DNA from 2 places in the Pseudazoarcus sp. NS34 genome. Region 1 is predicted to be linked to the other one. Evidence: riboswitches for the same ligand, from Rfam matches in the RefSeq annotation. Region 1 holds a riboswitch; the other holds the start of a gene.

Region 1 (5,623 bases):
CCGTGTTCGTGCAGGACGTGCTGCACCTGAACGATCAGTTCAAGCTGCATGCCGGCCTGCGCTACGTGACGCTGGATCGCGACCAGTTCAACGCCGCCGGCACGCTGCTGCGTCGCACCAGCGACAACTTTGTGCTGCCCAACGTGGCGCTGGTGTACAGCCCGAACAAGGCGCTGTCGTTCTACGGCTCGATCTCGCGGGGTCTCGAGCCCGGCGGCACGGCGCCGGTGGGCTCGACCAACAGCGGCCAGGTGCTCGACCCATCGAAATCGCGCCAGCTCGAACTGGGCGTGAAAGCTGATCTCTCGCCCGACCTGAGCGTGGCCGCCGCCGTCTTCCAACTCCAACGCCCCTATGAATATCTGCCGGGTGTGGGGCAGGCCTTCCAGGCCTCGGGCACCGACCGCCGGCGCGGCCTGGAGCTGTCGGCCAACGGGCGCGTCACGCGCAACCTGCTGATCGGCGCCAGCCTGACGCTGACGCTGGCCGACGTGCAGGGCGACGCCACCGAATCGAGTCGCCGCGTGGGCAACGTGTCGCGTTACAAGAGCATCGTGTACGGCGAATACACCGTGCCGTCCATGCCGGCGCTGCGCTTCAACGGCAGCTGGCAGTACGCCAGCAGCAAGCTGTTCGCCCCGGCCGGCACCATCCTGACCAAGGTCAGCGGCTATCACGTGGTCAACGTCGGCGCGAGCTACCTGACGGAAATCGGCGACACGCCCACCACCTTCCGCTTCGGCATCAACAACCTGTTCGACAAGTTCTACTGGGGCGACACCTCGAACACGCTGGGCGGTTACCTGATTCCGGGCGCACCGCGCACGCTGCGGCTGACGGCACAGTTCGATTTCTGATCGCTGACTGCAATGAAAAACGGGCCTCGGCGTTTGCCGAGGCCCGTTCTTTTTATGGTGTTCGAGCCGGTGGCTCGCCACCGACAGTGATCAGATATGTTCCTGACTGAGCGTACGCGTGCTCGCCGACAGCGAGTCCAGATCAAAGGCCGCGTTGCCGCGGCGCACGAAGCGCAGCGCGTAGATCACCACCACCGGCACCACCGCCGCCAGCAGGAAGGATTCGAGCAGGTAGGTCATCGGCGCACCCGGCATCGGGAACATCACCAGACCGGCCACCAGACCCGCCAGCGTGCCGACCATGGCCGAAAAGCCGTCGTGCGCGCGGCTGAACAGCCCGAAGAACACCGGGAACGCCGCCGCCGCGCACAGCAGATCGGCCAGCAGGAAGAGGTACAGGACGCTGAATCCCTGCGCCGCCACGATCAGCGCCGGGATGGCCATCACCACCACCAGCCAGCGCGCCAGACGCAGCAGGTTGGCCGGACTGGCCGTGGGCATGGCGCGGCCCACATCCACCGCGACGATGCTGGAAATGGCGCTGATGCCGGTATCCACGCTCGACATGACCAGCGCGATGCCCAGCGGAATCAGCGCAATCGCCAGCCACAGCGGCATTTCCGACAGGATCACGGTGAACAGGGCGATGGAGCTGTCGCCATCCGGCGTGAGCGCCATGAAGGCCAGGCCGAACAGACCCATGATGAAGATGAACGGCACCACCAGCACGCCGCCCAGCAGAAAGCCGCGACGCATGGACGGAATGTCCTTGGCCGAGTAGATGCGCTGCCAGTTGCCCTGGTGGAAGATGCCGGTCAGCAGGATGGCGAAGAAGAAGGTCAGGCCGGCCTTGATGCCGGCCATGTCGCCCAAGTCGAGCAGGCGCGGCGCGGTTTCCTGCAGGCGCTCGACCACCGGACCGAAGCCGCCCGTGACCTGCCAGCCGAGCCCGATCAGCGCGCCCACCAGCGGAATGATGATGATGACCTGCATCTTGTCGGTGAAGATCGACGCGCGCAGCCCGCCGTAGGTGGTGTAGATCAGCGTCGCCACCATCACGATGGCCGCGCTCACCCACAGCGGCACCGGCGCCAGCAGCTGCACCAGCTTGCCGATGGCGGTCAGCTCGGCGGTGAGCGCGATGAACATGTAGAAAATCATGATCAGCAGCGTCAGCCAGTACATCGGCCGGCCGTAGCGCGCGATGAGGAATTCGGTGAGTGAATGGCCATTTGGCATCAGCTCGCGCATGCGCTTGCCCAGCGGAATCATCGCGATGCGCGGCGACATCGAGCCCAGCGCATAACCGATGACGGCGGCCAGACCGCCCCAGGTCGCCGCCTGCGCCGGCGAGAACAGAATCCACGCGCCCAGCGACGAGGCCAGCAAGGTCATGATGGTCGCGACCGACCCCTGACTGTTGCGGGCGACGATGTATTCCTCAAGGTTGCCGCGATAGCGGCGGGCATAGGCCATGCCGGCAATGGCAAAGGCTGCTGCAAAGAAGGTGAGCCACGTGATGGCGGCTGGTGCGCTGAGCATGCTGCGGGACTCCTGAAACGGCTATGGACGGAGCCCGCGCTCGGTGAGGGCGGTGCATCCTTCCTTACGCCGGTATTACCCGGATCAAGTATCGGGGTCATGGCTGGCGCCATCTCTCAGCCGCATGCGGCTCCCCCAGGATCAAGGCGCGGATTATACGCCTGCGAGCGGGCGCAACACACCCGCCCAGGCCGCCCGAGTGCTCTTCCGTGATAAGGTTTGCGCCCGACACGGGGTGTCCTGCATCTGCGGACTGAGATCACACCCGTCGAACCTGATCCAGCTTGTACTGGCGAAGGGATGTCCTCACGCACCGCTCGTGCATCCCCCTTGCCAGCTTCATCACAAGGGAAAAGCATGTCCAGCCATTCCGCGCCCCTCGCGCAACAACTCGTTCTCGTCACCGGTGCCGGTCGCGGCCTCGGCGCACACATTGCCCGCGCCTTTCTGGCGCATGGCGCCAAAGTCATCGTCAATTACCTGAACAGCGCCAGCGCGGCCAACGATCTGGTCAGCACCGCCGCACCGGGTCAGGCACTCGCCATCCAGGCCGACGTAAGCGACCCCGCCGCCGTGCAGGCCATGTTCGAGCGCGCGCAGACGCACTTCGGCCAGCCGGTGACCACCGTGGTCAACAACGCCCTGCCCGCTTTCAGCTTCAACGGCGACGCCCGCGAGCACGCCGACGTGCTGCGCTGGGAGAGCATCGCGCAGCAGATGGAAGGGGTCGTGCGCGGCGCGCTCAACACCACACAGATCGCGCTGCCGGGCATGAAGCAGGCCGGCTTTGGCCACATCATCAACATCGGCACCAACCTGTTCCAGAACCCGGTCGTGCCCTACCACGACTACACCGCCGCCAAGGCCGCGCTGCTGTCGCTCACGCGCACGCTGTCGCAGGATCTGGGGCCGGATGGCATCACCGTGAACATGGTGTCGGGCGGCTTGCTGCGCACCACCGATGCCTCGTCCGCCACACCCGAAGCCGTGTTCGACCTGATCGCCGCCAGCACCCCGCTGCGGCGCGTCACCACGCCCGAGGAATTCGCCGACGCCGTGCTGTTCTTCGCCTCGCCGTGGTCGCGTGCCATCACCGGGCAGAACCTGGTGGTGGACAGCGGGCTGGTGAAGAACTGAGGCCACCACCATGATGCACATCAACCTCTTCCTGTTCGGCTGCGGCCATCACAACGCCGCGTGGCGCCACCCGGATTCGCCGGTCGAGCGCCTCGGCGACATCCGGTTCTATGAGGAAATGGCGCAACTGGCCGAGCGCGGCAAGCTCGACGCCGTGTTCCTGGCCGACGGCCACGCCGCCGTCAATCTCACCGACGGCCCACGCTGGTTCCTCGAACCGGTCACCATGCTCACTGCCATGGCCCGCGCCACCAGCCGCGTCGGCCTGATCTGCACGGTATCGAGCACCTTCTACACACCCTTTCATGCCGCACGCCTGATCGGCTCGCTCGACCATATTTCGGGCGGGCGCGTGGGCTGGAACGTGGTCACTTCGATGTTCGACGCCGAAGCCCGCAACCACGGCTACGAAGCCATGCCCGGTCACGCCGAGCGCTACGCCCGCGCCGACGAGTTCATCGAAGCCGTGCTGGCGCTGTGGGACAGTTGGGACGACGGCGCGGTGCTCAACGACCGCCACGGCCTGTATGCAGACCCCGAGCGCGTGCGCAAGATCAATCACCACGGCCAGCACTTCCTCGTCGACGGCCCGCTGACCGTGCCGCGCCCGCCGCAGGGCAACCCGGTGCTGATCCAGGCCGGCGCGTCGGACGAAGGCCGCGCGCTGGCCGGCAAGTACGCCGAAGCCATCTACGCCGTCGCCTACGACCTGCCCTCGGCACAGGCCTACTACAACGCCATCCGCGAAAGCGTGAAAGCCGCCGGGCGCGACGCACCGGTGCCGATCCTGCCCGGTCTCGTCACCTACGTCGGCTCCACCGAAGCCGAAGCAAAGGCCAAGCAGCGCGAACTCGACGAACTGCTGCCGACTGAGAGTTCACTGCGGCAACTACAGACCTTCATCGACCAGGACTGCACGAACTGGGAACTCGACGCCCCCGTGCCGCCGCTGCCGCCGCTCGAAGCCTTCAAGGGCCCCAAAGGCCGCTACGCCACGGTGCTGCGCATCATCGAAACCGAACAGCCCACCGTGCGCCAGCTGCTCGGCCGGCTCGCGGCCGGCGGCGGCCACTGCACCATGGTCGGCACACCCGAGCAGATCGCCGACAAGATGGAGCACTGGTACCGCAACGGCGGCGCCGACGGCTTCAACCTGATGCCCCCGGCCGAACCGGGCAGTGTGGAAGACTTCGTCAATCACGTCATCCCGGTGCTGCAGAAGCGCGGCCTGTTCCGCCAGGACTACGAGCACGCCACGCTGCGCGGCCATTTCGGGCTGAGCCGGCCTCCCCGCTCGCCTGGCTGATACGCAGGCCTCAGGCAATTCGACCGCCGAACGGCACCCTCGCGGTGCCGTTCCTTTTTGCCCACACCTCTTCAAGCCTCGGCATGACTGCGATAACATGAGAACAATTCTCAATCCGAAATAGCCAGCCAACCCTCCCGGGGCCAGCCACGCTTTCGTCTCCCGGAGAAACTCGTGAGCACGGCTGCCCGCCCCACCGACCCCATTGGCAACATGTATGCCCAGCACAACGGCTGGCTGCAAGGCTGGCTGCGCAAGAAGCTGAACTGCTCGCATCAGGCTGCAGATGTTGCGCACGAGACCTTTCTCAAACTGCTCACGGGCCGCAGCACCAGCCACATCCGCGAGCCGCGCGCCCTGCTGACGCACATCGCCAAGTGTTTGGTGATCGACCACTGGCGGCGTCAGGAAGTGGAGCGGGCGTACCTCGACAGCATTGCCAACCTGCCCGAACCGCAATCGCCCTCGCCCGAATCACGCCTGCTCGTGATCGAGGCCATTCTGCGGGTTGATGCAATGCTCTCGGGGCTGCCGCCGCGCACTCGCGAGGTGTTTTTGCTGGCGCAGCTCGAAGGGCTGACGCTGGTGCAGATCGCCGAGCGTACCGACACGCCGGTGATCACCGTGCGGCGCCATATCCAGAAGGCCTTGCTGGCCTGCATGACGGCACTCTGAGCGCACCGCATGACAACCGCCGACCAGCCCGAACACAAACTTCTTCAGGAAGCTGCAGAGTGGGCCACCACCGTGTGTTTCGGCTCGCCGTCGGATGCAGAGCGCC
Region 2 (5,623 bases), on a different contig from region 1:
TCGGGCCGGGAGTGCGTCGGTCATCGGTTCACACCACGGCCCGGAGGACCTCATGAATTTCACCGCACAGCCCTTCGACGCATTCCTGGTTTCGACCGGCATCGTCGCGCTCGCCGAAATCGGCGACAAAACCCAACTGCTGGCTTTCATGCTGGCCGCGCGCTATCGCCGCGCCGGCCCCATCGTGCTCGGCATCTTCGTGGCGACGATCGCCAACCACGCGTTTGCCGGTGCGGTCGGCACCTGGCTCACGCAGTTGCTGGGGCCCGACGTGCTGCGCTGGGTGCTTGGCATCGGCTTTCTGGCGATGGCGGTGTGGACCCTGATTCCAGACAAGCTCGATGCCGACGATGTGCAACTCAAGAGCGGCATGGGCGTGTTCACGACAACACTTATCGCCTTCTTCCTTGCCGAGATGGGCGACAAGACCCAGGTCGCCACGGTTGCGCTGGCCGCGCAGTACGAGGCCTTCGTGGCCGTCGTGCTCGGCACCACGCTGGGCATGATGATCGCCAACGTGCCGGCGGTACTGGTCGGCGACCGTCTGGCGCACCGCATGCCCATCCGGCTGATCCACGCAATCGCTGCTGCGCTGTTTGCGGTGCTCGGCGTCGTCGCCCTGAGCGGGGCCTGGCAGGGCTGAAACGCCGCCCGAACGACGTTTTGACGGCAAAATCTTGATCTGTGTGGTTGTCAGCACCCGGCGTGCTGAGATAGTCTTCGCACCTTCGTTGGGGGTGCCCGCAATCGCTTGAGCGGGCTGAGAAAATACCCTTGGAACCTGAACCGGTTAGCACCGGCGTAGGAAAACGCGCAATGAACGCCTGCTCTACTCCGCTCCGCGGCCTGCCCGCCCAGCCCCCTCGTTCGACAGGGGGCCAGCAATGACCCGCAGCATTCCGAACGTTGTCAGCATCGCTGGCGTAGACCCCAGCGGTGGCGCCGGGGTCCTGGCTGATCTCAAGGCCTTTTCGGCGCTGGGCGCCTATGGCTGCGGCGTCATTGCCGCACTCACCGCCCAGAACACCCAAGCCGTCACCGGTGTACACACGCCGCCGATCGACTTCCTGCGTCTGCAGATCGACACCCTGTTTGCGGATGTCGAAATCCACGCCGTCAAGCTGGGCATGCTCGGCACCGCCGACATCGTGCGCACCGTGGCCGACCGTCTCGAGCACTTCAAGGCATCGTTCGTGGTGTGCGACCCGGTGATGGTGGCCAAGAGCGGCGATCACCTGCTGGCACGCGAAGCCGTGGCCATGCTGCGTGAGGCACTGCTGCCGCAAAGCTTCATGATCACCCCGAACCTGCCCGAAGCCGGCGTGCTGCTCGAATGCAGCGAGCCCGACTCGGTCAAGGCCATGTATCGCGCCGCCGAACGCCTGCGCGAACTGCTGCCGACCACGTCCCAGCGCTGGGTGCTGCTCAAGGGCGGCCACCTGCCCGGCGGCGAGCTGATGGACCTGCTGTTCGACGGCGATCGCATGATCGAACTGCCGGCACAGCGCATCGAAACCAAGAACACCCACGGCACGGGCTGCACCCTGTCCTCCGCCATCGCAGCCCTGCTGCCTCAGTCCGCCGGGGGCCTCGCCCCGGTCGAAACCGCGGTACGCAGCGCACGCGACTATCTGCTGCGCGCCATTGCCGCATCCGGCCAGCTCTCGGTCGGCAGCGGCCACGGCCCGGTACACCACTTCCACGCTCTGTGGCGCTGACGCGCCGCTGATTGCTGGTTCGCGGCCGCCCTGGCCGCTCGTCCGGGTGTACTGATGCACAACACAAGCACATGCGCGTACGCGTGCGCATTCCGCCCGGCTCCTCGTCGCCATTCACATGGCATACAACGCTGCAGGAGACGTTCATGAACGCCAATGAGAAATTCATCGCCGCCAACGCCCACGTGGACGCGGCCGCAGTCGCGCCGCTACCCAATTCACGCAAGGTCTACGTCCAGGGTTCGCGCTCCGACATCCGCGTGCCAATGCGCGAGATCACGCAGAGCGACACCTCGGAATCCATGGGTTTCGAGCACAACCCGCCGGTCTATGTGTATGACTGTTCGGGGCCCTACACCGACCCGAATGCCCGCATCGACGTTCGCTCGGGCCTGCCTGCACTGCGTCAGGCCTGGATAGCGGAGCGCGGTGATACCGAGCAACTGGCCGACCTCAGTTCCGAGTTCGGCCGCCTGCGCGCTGCCGACAAGTCGCTGGATGAGTTGCGCTTCCCGGACCTGCACCGCCAGCCGCTGCGCGCCAGGGCCGGCGCAAATGTCACGCAGATGCACTACGCGCGCCAGGGCATCATCACGCCGGAGATGGAGTTCATCGCCATCCGCGAGAACCTGAACCGCGAGCAGTACATCGAGTCGCTGCGCGCGGCCGGCCCCAAGGGCGAGAAGATGGCCGCGATGATGCTGCGCCAGCACCCCGGCCAGAGCTACGGCGCCAGCCTGCCGCAGACCATCACGCCGGAATTCGTGCGTGACGAGGTCGCGCGCGGACGCGCCATCATCCCGGCCAACATCAACCACCCCGAATCCGAGCCGATGATCATCGGCCGCAACTTCCTCGTGAAGATCAACGGCAACATCGGCAATTCGGCCGTGAGCTCATCGATCTCCGAGGAAGTCGACAAGATGACCTGGGGCATCCGCTGGGGCTCGGACACGGTCATGGATCTGTCCACCGGCAAGAACATCCACGAGACGCGCGAGTGGATCATCCGCAACAGCCCGGTGCCGATCGGCACGGTGCCGATCTATCAGGCGCTGGAGAAGGTCGACGGAAAAGCCGAAGAGCTGACCTGGGAAATCTTCAAGGACACGCTGATCGAGCAGGCCGAACAGGGCGTGGACTACTTCACCATCCACGCCGGCGTGCTGCTGCGCTACGTGCCGATGACCGCCAACCGCCTCACCGGCATCGTGTCGCGCGGCGGCTCGATCATGGCCAAGTGGTGTCTGGCGCACCACAAGGAAAGCTTCCTCTACACGCACTTCGAGGAAATCTGCGAAATCATGAAGGCCTACGACGTGAGCTTCTCGCTCGGCGACGGCCTGCGCCCCGGCTCGATCTATGACGCCAATGACGAAGCGCAACTGGGTGAGCTAAAGACGCTGGGCGAGCTGACCCAGGTGGCGTGGAAGCACGACTGCCAGGTCATGATCGAAGGGCCGGGCCACGTGCCGATGCAGCTCATCAAGGAGAACATGGATCTGCAGCTCGACTGGTGCAAGGAAGCGCCGTTCTACACGCTGGGACCGCTGACCACCGACATCGCGCCGGGCTATGACCACATCACCTCGGGCATCGGCGCCGCGCAGATCGGCTGGTACGGCACGGCCATGCTTTGCTACGTAACGCCCAAGGAGCACCTCGGCCTGCCGAACAAGGACGACGTGAAGGACGGCATCATCACCTACAAGCTCGCCGCCCACGCCGCCGACCTGGCCAAGGGGCACCCGGGCGCGCAGATCCGCGACAACGCACTGTCCAAAGCGCGCTTCGAATTCCGCTGGGAAGACCAGTTCAACCTCGGCCTCGACCCGGACCGCGCGCGCAGCTTCCACGATGAGACGCTACCCAAGGACTCGGCCAAGGTCGCCCACTTCTGCTCCATGTGCGGCCCGCACTTCTGCTCGATGAAGATCACTCAGGATGTGCGCGAATACGCCGCTCAACAGGGAGTCGACGAGCAGGCGGCGCTGAACAAGGGCATGCAGGAGAAGTCCATCGAGTTCGTGAAGACCGGCGCCAGGGTCTATCACAACATCTGACGCGGCTTTTTCATCGGTAATCAATGGGCCGCCGTGAGCGGCCCGTTTCCATCTGGAGGACAGAAACATGGACAACGAACTCAGCACTCGCAGCTGCACCCCGTGCCAGGGTGGCATTCCGCCACTCGGACCGAGCCGCGCGAAGGAACTGCTCGCCTCAACCCCCGGCTGGAGCCTGCTCGACGAAGTACGCCGGCTGGAGAAGCGCTATACCTTCAGCAACTTCCGCGAGGCGCTGGATTTCGTCACGCGCCTGGGCGAGCTGTCCGACCGGCAGGGCCATCACCCTGACATTTCCTTTGGCTGGGGCTGGGCGACGGTGTCGTGGCAGACCAAGAAGATCAAGGGCCTGCACGAGAACGACTTCATCATGGCCGCCCGAACAGACCGGCTTGAAACGCCCCGAAATTAGCCGGGGATACCTATAAACCACACCTGCGCGCAGCCAACGCAATCCGTACTTGTCCCTACAACGGATTCCGATAGACTCGGTTGCCGCCCCAGCCGGAACTTGATTGATGCACTCCCAGCACCACCTCCCCACCAATCCAAAACGGATGTACTGACCCATGTGGTCGCCGGTGCTCGCCGCGCTGCTCTACAACGCTGCCCTGCTGCTGGCGATGGTGCTCGTGTTCGAGCTGGCCACCGGGCGCTTCCGGCTCGACCGCAGCCGCCGCACGCAGTTGCTGATCGGCGGCGTGCTGGGCCTGATCGCAATCGGCGTGATGAAAGCCCCTTTGGTGCTGACCGAGGGCGTGGTCTTCGATACGCGTACCGTCATTTTCGGCATGTCGGGGCTGTTCTTCGGCGCGTTGCCGACGGCCGTGGCCGCAGTGATTGCCGGCGCCTACCGCTACAGCCTGGGTGGTGGCGGCGCCCTCACCGGCATCCTCACCATCCTTGCCGCCTCGCTAATCGGCATATTGTGGCGCGCACGCATGCGCGGTCCGCTGGAAGACATGCGCGGGCGCGAGCTGTATGCGCTGGGCATCGTCGTGCACGCAGCCATGATCGCGCTGATGATGACGCTGCCGGGCGGCGCCGGCCCGGCCGTGATTGCTGCCATCGGCCTGCCGGTGATGATCGTGCACCCGGCAGCCACCGCCGCGCTGGGCATGCTGCTGGCCAACCGCCTGCGCCGCGACCGCAGCGAGCATGAGCTCGAGAAGAACGAGGCCTTGTACCGGTCATTGGTCGACAGCCTGCCGCAGAACATCTTCCGCTACGACCTCGAAGGGCGCATCACCTTCGCCAACAAGGTGTTCCAGGAAACGATCGGCAAAAGCGAGCAAGAGCTGATCGGCATGAGCGTCTATGCCCTGGCCCCGCCGGAGCTGGCCCAGCACTACCGCTCGATCGACGCCGAAGTGATCAGTTCGGGAGAATCGGTTTCACTCACCGCCACCCACCCGTCGGGCCGCACTGGCGAAATCGTGCACGTGGAAATCGTCAAGGCGCCGATTCGCGGCGCCGACGGCACTATCGAGGGCCTGCAGTGCGCAGTGGTGGACGTGACCGACCGCAAGCAGACCGAAGAGCGCATCCATCGCCTGGCTTATTACGACACGCTCACCGGCCTGCCCAACCGCAGCCTGCTGATGGACCGTCTGACGCAGGGTCTCACCGCTCACCTGCGCAGCAATCAGATCGAAGCCTTGATGCTGCTCAACATCAATCGCTTCAAGATCATCAACGACGCGCGCGGCTACCGCGTCGGCGACGCCTTGCTGGCCGCCTTCAGCGCACGCCTGGAAGGCCTGCTGCACGGCGGCGACACGCTGGCACGCATGACCGGTGACGAGTTCGCGATCTTGCTGCCGGACACCTCGGGCAATCCCG

Evidence for each region. Region 1 has a riboswitch for thiamine pyrophosphate ahead of AC6H0N_RS00380 (3-oxoacyl-ACP reductase). Riboswitches for the same ligand answer to the same signal wherever they lie in the genome.
Region 2: linked by a shared signal. The riboswitch ahead of thiD (bifunctional hydroxymethylpyrimidine kinase/phosphomethylpyrimidine kinase) and the one ahead of AC6H0N_RS00380 (3-oxoacyl-ACP reductase) in region 1 are both predicted to bind thiamine pyrophosphate.

What each region holds. Positions count from the first base shown of each region.
Region 1 is NZ_BAAKIZ010000001.1:79,881-85,503, forward strand. It holds gene AC6H0N_RS00370 (TonB-dependent siderophore receptor) at 1-857, shown strand, start outside; gene AC6H0N_RS00375 (sodium:solute symporter family transporter) at 948-2,399, opposite strand; TPP riboswitch at 2,444-2,546, opposite strand; TPP riboswitch at 2,621-2,717, shown strand; gene AC6H0N_RS00380 (3-oxoacyl-ACP reductase) at 2,757-3,536, shown strand; gene AC6H0N_RS00385 (LLM class flavin-dependent oxidoreductase) at 3,547-4,842, shown strand; gene AC6H0N_RS00390 (sigma-70 family RNA polymerase sigma factor) at 5,017-5,517, shown strand; gene AC6H0N_RS00395 (FecR domain-containing protein) at 5,527-5,623, shown strand, end outside.
Region 2 is NZ_BAAKIZ010000004.1:129,657-135,279, forward strand. It holds gene AC6H0N_RS13990 (TMEM165/GDT1 family protein) at 53-643, shown strand; TPP riboswitch at 724-825, shown strand; gene thiD (bifunctional hydroxymethylpyrimidine kinase/phosphomethylpyrimidine kinase) at 885-1,718, shown strand; gene thiC (phosphomethylpyrimidine synthase ThiC) at 1,865-3,781, shown strand; gene AC6H0N_RS14005 (4a-hydroxytetrahydrobiopterin dehydratase) at 3,849-4,193, shown strand; gene AC6H0N_RS14010 (putative bifunctional diguanylate cyclase/phosphodiesterase) at 4,351-5,623, shown strand, end outside.